Regions from separate parts of the Methylobacterium sp. Leaf361 genome, predicted to be linked through region 1. Evidence: riboswitches for the same ligand, from Rfam matches in the RefSeq annotation. Region 1 holds a riboswitch; the other holds the start of a gene.
What was found. Region 1 has a riboswitch for thiamine pyrophosphate ahead of thiO (glycine oxidase ThiO). Riboswitches for the same ligand answer to the same signal wherever they lie in the genome.
Positions count from the first base shown of each region.

Region 2: linked by a shared signal. The riboswitch ahead of thiC (phosphomethylpyrimidine synthase ThiC) and the one ahead of thiO (glycine oxidase ThiO) in region 1 are both predicted to bind thiamine pyrophosphate.

Region 1 covers NZ_LMPY01000002.1:73,149-77,559, reverse strand. The annotation lists gene ASG32_RS02975 (thiazole synthase) at 1-752, opposite strand, end outside; gene thiS (sulfur carrier protein ThiS) at 755-967, opposite strand; gene thiO (glycine oxidase ThiO) at 964-2,187, opposite strand; TPP riboswitch at 2,252-2,380, opposite strand; gene ASG32_RS02960 (TIGR02281 family clan AA aspartic protease) at 2,614-3,120, shown strand; gene ASG32_RS02955 (glycosyltransferase) at 3,519-4,411, shown strand, end outside.
Region 2 covers NZ_LMPY01000023.1:5,411-9,821, reverse strand. The annotation lists gene ASG32_RS15935 (acyltransferase family protein) at 1-659, opposite strand, end outside; gene ASG32_RS15930 (restriction endonuclease) at 776-1,150, opposite strand; gene ASG32_RS15925 (alpha/beta hydrolase) at 1,166-1,996, opposite strand; TPP riboswitch at 2,111-2,216, shown strand; gene thiC (phosphomethylpyrimidine synthase ThiC) at 2,288-4,174, shown strand; gene ASG32_RS15915 (hypothetical protein) at 4,197-4,411, opposite strand, start outside.

The DNA.
Region 1 (4,411 bases):
CGGGGGATTCGCCCGGCGCGGTGCGCGTCGCGCCCGGCCTCCACGGCCCGGCCCATGGCGCGGGCCATCCGCACCGGATCGTCGGCCTTGGCGATCGCGGTGTTGATCAGGCAGGCGGAGGCGCCGAGTTCCATGGCGATTACCGCGTCCGAGGCGGTGCCGATCCCGGCATCGACCACCACCGGCACTGTCGCCCGGCGGCAGATCAGCTCCAGGTTGGCCGGGTTGGCCACCCCCATGCCGGAGCCGATCAGCGAGCCCATGGGCATCACGGCGGCGCAGCCGAGATCCTCCAGGCGCTGGCACACGATCGGGTCGTCGTTGCAGTAGGGCAGCACGACGAAGCCGTCATCCACGAGATGGCGGCAGGCCTCGATCAGCTCCATCACGTCCGGGTAGAGCGTCTCCCGGTCGCCGATCACCTCGACCTTGATCCAGTTGGTGTCGAGCGCCTCGCGGGCGAGCTCGGCGGTCATGATCGCGTCCCGGGCCGTCTCGCAGCCGGCGGTATTCGGCAGGAAGCGCTTGCCCTTCAGGATCTTGACCGTGTCCGAGCCGTGGCCCTGGAGCGAGACCCGGCGGATCGAGGCGGTGACCACGTCGGCGCCGCTCGCCGCGACGGCGTCGCGCATGATCGCCTGCGTCGGGTAGCCGGCGGTGCCGATGAACAGCCGGGACGACAGCCTCACCCCGGCGATGGTCAGGCTGTCATCCCCGCCCTCGGGGCGCGGCGGCAAGTGACTCTGGTCCATGCTCAACCTCCCTGCATGGCGCGGACGATCTCGACCCGGTCGCCCTCCGCGACCGGTGTCTCGCCCCAGTCCCGGCGGCGCAGAACGCGGCCGTTCAGCGCGATGGCGACGCCCTGCGGGCTCTCGATGCCGCTCTCCTCCGCCTCCAGGCGGAACAGGGCGTCCACCGTCTCGACCGCGCACTCGCGCGGCTCACCGTTGACGAGGAGTTTCATGCCGAGGCCCTCAGCGCTTCCGGCTGGCCGAAGCGCGCGCGGGTGAAGGGACGCGCCACCTCCGGCAGCGCGCCGCGCAGCACCAGCGCGGCGATCGCGTCGGCGGTGACCGGGGCGAGCAGGTAGCCGTTGCGGTGATGCCCGGTGGCGGCGACGAGGCCAGGGGCGATCGCGTCGAGGATCGGTGCGTCGTCGTCCGAGGTCGGTCGGTAGCCGCTCCACACAGCCTCCACCTCCATCTCCTCGATGCCGGGCAGCACCCGGCGGGCGCCCTCCAGCAGGGCGTAGAGCCCGCCCGCGGTGACGCCGGGACGGAAGCCGCAATCCTCCACGGTCGCGCCCACGACGAGCTGGCCGTCGCTCTTCGGGGCCATGTGGACCTGCTCGGTCCAGACCATCCACGCCAGGGTACCGGTCCGGGCGGTGGTGCGCAGGGCCAGGGACTGGCCCTTCAGCGGGCGGACCGGAAGGGCGAGCGCGTCGGGCAGCAGGCCGCCCTCCCCGCTCCAGGCGCCGGAGGCGAGGACGACGGTCTCGGCCGCGACGACGCGGTCGCCGGCGCGGATCCCGGTCACGCGGCCGCCCGACCAGTCCAGGGCGGTGACGGGGGTCCGCTCAACCAGGATCGCGCCGGCGCGGCGGCAGGCCTCGGTAAGGGCGTCCATGACCAGACGGGGATCGACCTGATGGTCGAGCGGGCAGTGGATCCCGGCGGTGACGGAGGGGCGCAGGCCCGGCTCCAGGCGCCGGACCTCGCTGCCCGGCAGCCACGTGGCCTCGAGCCCCGAGCGGCGCTGAAGGTCGAAGCGGAAGCGCAGGCGCTCGACCTCGTCGCGGCCGACCGCCAGCACCAGGGTGCCGTCGGCGCGGTAGTCGATCGCCCGGCCGGACGCGGCCTCCAGGGCGTCGCGGAACGCGGGCCAGAGCCGCAGCGAGTCCAGGGCGAGCGGCAGCAGCGGATCGGAGCCCGGCTCGTGCTCGGCGGCGGGGGCCAGCATGCCGGTGGCCGCGAGGCTCGCGCCCGCCCCGATCGTGTCCCGCTCCAGCACCGTCACGGCGCGGCCGGCCCGGGCGAGGCGCCACGCGATCGACAGCCCGATCAGCCCGCCGCCGACCACGGCGACGTCCGTTCGCGCCGGAAGGGTCGCCGGCGCGACGCTGCCGTCCGGGTTGCGGCGGCGGCCGATCGGTGAGGCGGGTCGGTCGAGGGGCACAATCATCTCCGCGGATTGCCGTCGCGGAGATCGGGCCGTGCGCTTCGGTGAGAAGCTGTGGCCTGCCTTTCAGGCGGCCGCGGTCCAATCCCTACGCCGGTATGAGCCGGATCAGGTTCGAAGGATTTCCGCGCCGCAGGTCCTGACGGACGTGCCAGCGGTTTCTCAGCCCCTTGCCGGGGATCTCCCTGGAACAGACGCAGATGTGGCTCCCCGGCCGCTGCCGGTCAACCCCGCGCCGCGAGCATCCAGTCGTTCCCGCGACAATCCGCGGATCCCGGTGACGATCTGGACACCAAGCGGAGCGGAATCGGCGCGCGCGCCGCGGCGGCGACCGCGATCGCGCACCATCCCTTCACCGGTCTGGCATCTCATCACCGGGATTCCGGAACGTCTCCGGTCGCCGGCACTCCACGTCACGGGCGGACTCGCGTGCGCGCAATCCTATTGATCTGCCTGCTCGGCTTCCTCGGTGTCACGGCCGCCTTGAAGCTGCGCGACGGCATGAGGCCGGCGCCGGTGGCCCTCGCCGTCACGCCGCCGCCGGAGCCCGTTCCCGCAGTCGACGCCGCCGGCGTGGCTCTCCAGGCCGGGCGCAACGGCCACTTCTTCGTCAACGCGCTGCTGGACGGCCGCTCGCTGCCGATGATGGTCGATACGGGAGCGAGCGCCTGCGCGTTCTCCGAGGAGGATGCCGCGCGGATCGGGATCCGGGTCACTCCGACCGATTTCACCCGCGTCTGGAACACCGCGAACGGCACAGTCCGCGTGGCGCCGATCCGGATCGCCATCGTGCAGATCGGATCGATCACGGTGCGGGACGTCGATGCGGTCGTGATCCCGCGCGGGCTCCTGTCGACGAGCCTGCTGGGCATGTCGTTCCTCAGGCGTCTGCGCGATTTCGGCATCTCTGGCAGCACGATGACGCTCAGGGGCTGAAGCGGCCGGAGATCGACGCTGATCTGTCTGGCCGAGGCGCGCCTGTGGGGATCCCCCGGGCCTGCACCAGGGGATCGGCTGCGGGCCCAACGCCCGCGCCGATGACCTACGGCGTTCGGGCCTCGTGCCAGCCCGATGGCGGGTGTCTCCTGATCCGCTCGATCAGTCTGTCGGTCGCGGGTATTTGCAGTCATAAGACCGTGAGCCGGAGTATTTATATATAACTGGCCGATTATATGTAGTTTCAGATATTTAATCCAAATTTTGCCGGAAGATATGTTTGTTTTGTCAGCGCATTCCGGCAATGCTAGGAGCGTTCATGACTGCGCATCCGACACGTGAGCGCACGATGGGACGGCTTCGGTATGAAGAATCGCGGATCGAAGATCTGTTTGTCCATGATCGTGAAGGACGAGGCCCACGTTATCCGGCGTTGCCTCGATTCTGTTCGTCCGATCATCGATCATTGGATCGTCGTCGATACCGGCTCGACGGATGGAACCCAGGATGTCGTCCGTGCCGCGCTCGCGGACATACCGGGTGCCCTGGTCGAGCGCCCCTGGGTTGATTTCGCCTTCAACCGGAACGAGGCCTTGAAACTCGCGCGGCGTCACGCGCAGTACGCATTGATCATCGACGCCGACGATGAGCTGATCATCCCGGCGGACTTCACGATGCCGACGCTGCGTGCGCCCGGCTATCGGTTCGAGATCATCGACGCGCACACGCGGTACTGGCGCAACCAGCTGGTCAGCACCCGGGAGAACTGGCGTTACCGGGGCGTCCTGCACGAATTCCTCAGCTGCCCCGGCGTGACAGAGACACCGATCCTCCCCCTCGCGATGCGTCGGGGCGACGACGGTGCCCGCCACCGCGACGCGACGGCGGACGCGCGGGATATCGCCGTCCTCGAGAAGGCGCTGGCGGTCGAGACGGACCCCTTCATGATCGCCCGGTACACGATGTACCTCGGCACCACCTACGACGCCGCCGGCGAGTACCGGAAAGCGCTCGCCTGCTTCCTGAAGCGGGCCGATCTCGGCGGATGGGACGAGGAGGTCTATTTCAACCTGCTGATGGCCGCGGTGAACGCGGAGCGCCTCGACGAGCCGGAGGACAGGGTGCTGCAGCTCTACGAGCGCGCCACCGCAATCCGTCCGGGACGGGCGGAGGCGCGCCACGGGGCCAGCCGATTCTGCAGGCTGAGGAAGCGGTTCGCGGAAGGCTATCGTTACGCCGAGGCGGGCTTGGCTCTCGAGCTTCCGAGCGAGGGCATCTCCCTGAACCCGTG
Region 2 (4,411 bases), on a different contig from region 1:
AGCCAGCCTTCCAGGACCGCCCAGGCGCCGAGGCCGCAGAGGGCGAGCGGGACGCGGCGGCGCGCCGCGTCGGCGAGCGCGAAGATCCGCCCGGCGAACAGGTAGCCCGCGACGAAGTAGACGTAGCGGGCGCAGAACTCCTCGATCAGGGTCGACTCGCTGCGGATGTCGGCGATCTGCAGCAGGGCGGCGCCGGCGAGGAGCACGCCGCCGGGCACGCGGCGCAGGGCCTTGGTGACCACCGAGAACACCGCCAGCAGGTAGATGAACCAGAGGCTGGAATAGGGCTCGATCAGTGCGTGGGCGAGATGCGCCGCGAAGGCCGCGGGACCGGCATCGCCGACGATCTTGCCGTACTTGGCGACCGACTGGATCACCAGCCAGAGCAGGTAGAAATAGGCGAAGTGGACGACCCGGCGGTCGGAGAACAGGCGCCAGTCGCGGTCGATCACCCGTCCCACGAACAGGCCGGAGAGCAGGAAGAAGTCCGGGATGCGGAACGGCTTCGCGAAGGCGACGACCGGGTGGAGGAAGCCCTCGCCGCCCATGGCCTCGCCGGTGCCGATGACCGAATGCATCATGACGACCAGGAGGATGCAGATCCCCTTGGCGATATCGACCCAGGCGAGCCGATCCCCCGTATCCCCGACCCCGGCCATCGTCCGAACCCTCGCGATCGGGGCGATCCTGGACCGGTTCGGGTTGACGGCAAGGAACGGGGCGGCGGCCACCTGCGGATGTGACGAACGCCCGGTAAACGCCGGCCGGGCAGGTGTCAGATCTTGCGGCGCGCCGACTTCCGCTCGCGGGTCATGCGCGTGGCGGCGTGGAAATCGTCGGGCTTGCCGCGGACCCAAACGAGGAAGCGCGCGATCTCCGGATCGGCGCGCAGGGCCTCGACGTCGGCGAGGCGCTTGGCGATCTCCGCCTCGCTGTAGCGGGCGTGGATCGCCGAGTGGCAGATCTGGTGAAGCCGGACCGTGCCGCGATGGGTCCCGCCCTTCAGCTTCGGCGTGAGGTGATGGAGGCTGGAGCGGGCGCGGCGCGGGATCGGGCGCTCGCAGAGGGGGCAGACCGGGTCCGGCGGGCCCGGGACGCCCGGCGCGTCCGGATCCTCGGCGCTCCAGCGCTGCGAGCGCCGTCCGACCACGCGAGCCTCCCTCTCCTACCCCTGCTGGTCCACCGGCTGCGGGCAGGCCGGACCGACGCCCTGTCCGAACAGCGCCTCGGCCTCGCGATCCCGGCTCCCCAGGATGGAGACGTGGTCCCCCGGGATCACGTCGATCCGCGCCCGCGGGCCGGCCGCCTCAGCGAGGTTCCGCGCCAGCTTGGCCGGCACCACCGTGTCGTCGCGGCCCTGCACGATCAGCACGGGCGCCGACCCGTCGCGGATGCGCAGGTCCGAGCGGTACGTGTCGCGCAGGAGCCAGATCGGGGCTAGCGGGACATGCAGCCGCACGGTGTGGGTCATCGAGTCGAACGGCGCCTCCAGGTACAGGCCGATCGTCGGCACCCGTTCGGCGACGGCCACGGCCACGGCGGCCCCGAGGGAGTGTCCGTGGAGGAGGATAGGCGCGTCGGGCGCCCGCGCCCGCGCGGCCTCGACGGCCGCCAGCCCGTCGCGGATCAGCCCGTCCTCGCTGGGGCTGCCGGTGGAGCCGGGATAGCCGCGATAGGCCACAGTGAGCACGCCCCAGCCGCGCGCCCGCCAGGGCTCCGCGGCGAAGCGGGCCGCGTGCGGCTCGGGGCGGGACCCGTTGCCGTGGAAGCTCACGACGACGCCGCAGCCCGGCCGCGGAGGCCGCCACAGGCCGTGCAGGGTCTCGCCGTCGGGGGTCGCGACCGTGATCGTCGCGAGGCCCGGCGGGATCGTCCACGGGTTCTGCGGCCCGAAGGCGCCCGGATAGAGGAACCGGCGCTGCCCGAGCGCGAGCGCGGCGCAGGCCAGCCCGCAGAGGAGGAGCGCGGCGAGCAGGAGGCCGGCGATGAGGCGCATTGCGGTGAGATTGCGGCGGGGGAGAACGCGTGCGTTCGGACGAACGGTTTCGGGGATGTGTTTTCTAGGGCGGCCGGTCAGCATTGACAAAGCCGTCCGCGGGCCCGAGTCTGGAACCGTTCCGAGGGGGGCCCTGAAGAGGGCTGAGATTGGGCACGCTGCCCTGACCCTTGAACCTGATCCGGCTCATACCGGCGGAGGGACGGGAACCTGCGGTCGCATCTCGCGCGACCTCATCTCATCTCGGCCATCGCGTGGACCGGACCGCTCCAGCACGAGGAGAGGCCCACGATGAACGCACCCGTTCTCCCGAAGGACGTGAAAGGCAGCCCCGAGACCGTGACCACGGGTCCGGTCAGCGGATCGCGCAAGGCGTACGCGAACCCGGCCGGGCGGCCGGACATCCGCGTTCCCTATCGCGAGATCGTCCTCTCCGATCCGAAGGAGGAGCCGGTGCGGGTCTACGACCCGTCGGGCCCCTATACCGAGACCGATGCCCGTATCGACCTCAACGCCGGCCTTCCCGGCGTGCGCGAGCCTTGGGTCGCGGCCCGCGGTTACACGGCCGTCGCGCCGCGCGCGGTGAAGCCCGAGGATAACGGATTCGCGGGCGACAAGCTCGTGGCCCCCTGCCCCGCCGAGCGGACCATCCGCAAGGCGGCCCCGGGCCAGATGGTGACCCAGTACGAGTTCGCCCGCGCGGGGATCATCACCGAGGAGATGATCTACGTCGCCCATCGCGAGAACGTCTGCCGCGAGGCCATGCTCGCGGGCGCCGAGGCCGCGCTCGCGGACGGCCAGAGCTTCGGGGCCTCGGTCCCGCCCTTCATCACCCCGGAATTCGTGCGCGACGAGATCGCCCGCGGCCGGGCGATCATCCCGGCCAACATCAACCACACCGAGCTGGAGCCGATGGCGATCGGCCGGAACTTCCTGGTCAAGATCAACGCCAACATCGGCAACTCCGCCGTGACCTCCTCGGCCGCCGACGAGGTCGAGAAGCTCGTCTGGTCGATCCGCTGGGGCGCCGACACGGTCATGGACCTGTCCACCGGCCGCAACATCCACAACATCCGCTCGTGGATCATCCGCAACAGCCCGGTCCCGATCGGCACGGTGCCGATCTACCAGGCGCTGGAGAAGGTCGGCGGCGACCCGCTCAAGCTCGACTGGGAGGTCTTCAAGGACACGCTGATCGAGCAGGCCGAGCAGGGCATCGACTACTTCACCATCCATGCCGGCGTGCGCCTCGCCCACGTGCCGCTGACCGCGCGGCGCGTCACCGGCATCGTCTCGCGCGGCGGCTCGATCATGGCCCGCTGGTGCCTCGCCGGGCACCGGGAATCGTTCCTCTACGAGCGGTTCGACGAGATCTGCGACATCATGCGGGCCTACGACGTCTCGTTCTCTCTGGGCGACGGCCTGCGCCCGGGCTCGATCGCCGACGCCAACGACGCCGCCCAGTTCGGCGAGCTTGAGACGCTGGGCGAGCTGACCAAGGTCGCCTGGGACAAGGGCTGCCAGGTGATGATCGAGGGCCCCGGCCATGTGCCGATGCACAAGATCAAGGTCAACATGGAGAAGCAGCTGAAGGAGTGCGGCGAGGCGCCGTTCTACACTCTCGGCCCGCTGACCACCGACATCGCCCCCGGCTACGATCACATCACCTCGGGCATCGGCGCCGCCATGATCGGCTGGTTCGGCACCGCGATGCTCTGCTACGTCACCCCGAAGGAGCATCTCGGCCTGCCGGACCGGGACGACGTGAAGACCGGCGTCATCACCTACAAGATCGCCGCCCACGCCGCAGACCTCGCCAAGGGGCATCCCGCCGCGCAGCTCCGGGACGACGCGCTCAGCCGCGCCCGGTTCGACTTCCGCTGGGAGGACCAGTTCAACCTGGGCCTCGATCCGGATACCGCCCGGCGCTTCCACGACGAGACCCTGCCGAAGGACGCCCACAAGGTCGCGCATTTCTGCTCGATGTGCGGGCCGAAATTCTGCTCGATGAAGATCACGCAGGACCTGCGCGCCGAGGTGCTGGCGATGGAGGAGGCCGGCGAGGTCGTGGGCGCGGCGCCCGCGATGTCGAAGGCCGAGGCCGAGGCCGGCATGCGGGCGAAGTCGCAGGAATTCCTGGCCGAGGGCGGCAAGCTCTACGTCGACGCCGCCGAGTGAGATGGCGGCGCGCCCGGTCCGCTCAGGATTCGGGCGCGCCGCAGCCCCGCCCCGGCGTTCCGCCGTGCGGGGCCTCGATATCGAGAATGTCGCCCGGGCGGGCGCCGTAGGCATCGTGCAGCGCCGCGAGCATCAGATCCGCGGCGATGCCCGTGTCGGGCGGCGATCCCAGCTCCACCAGGCGCGCGAAGTTCTCCGCCGGGTCCGCCTGGACGTATCCGAGCGCCGCCAGCGCCT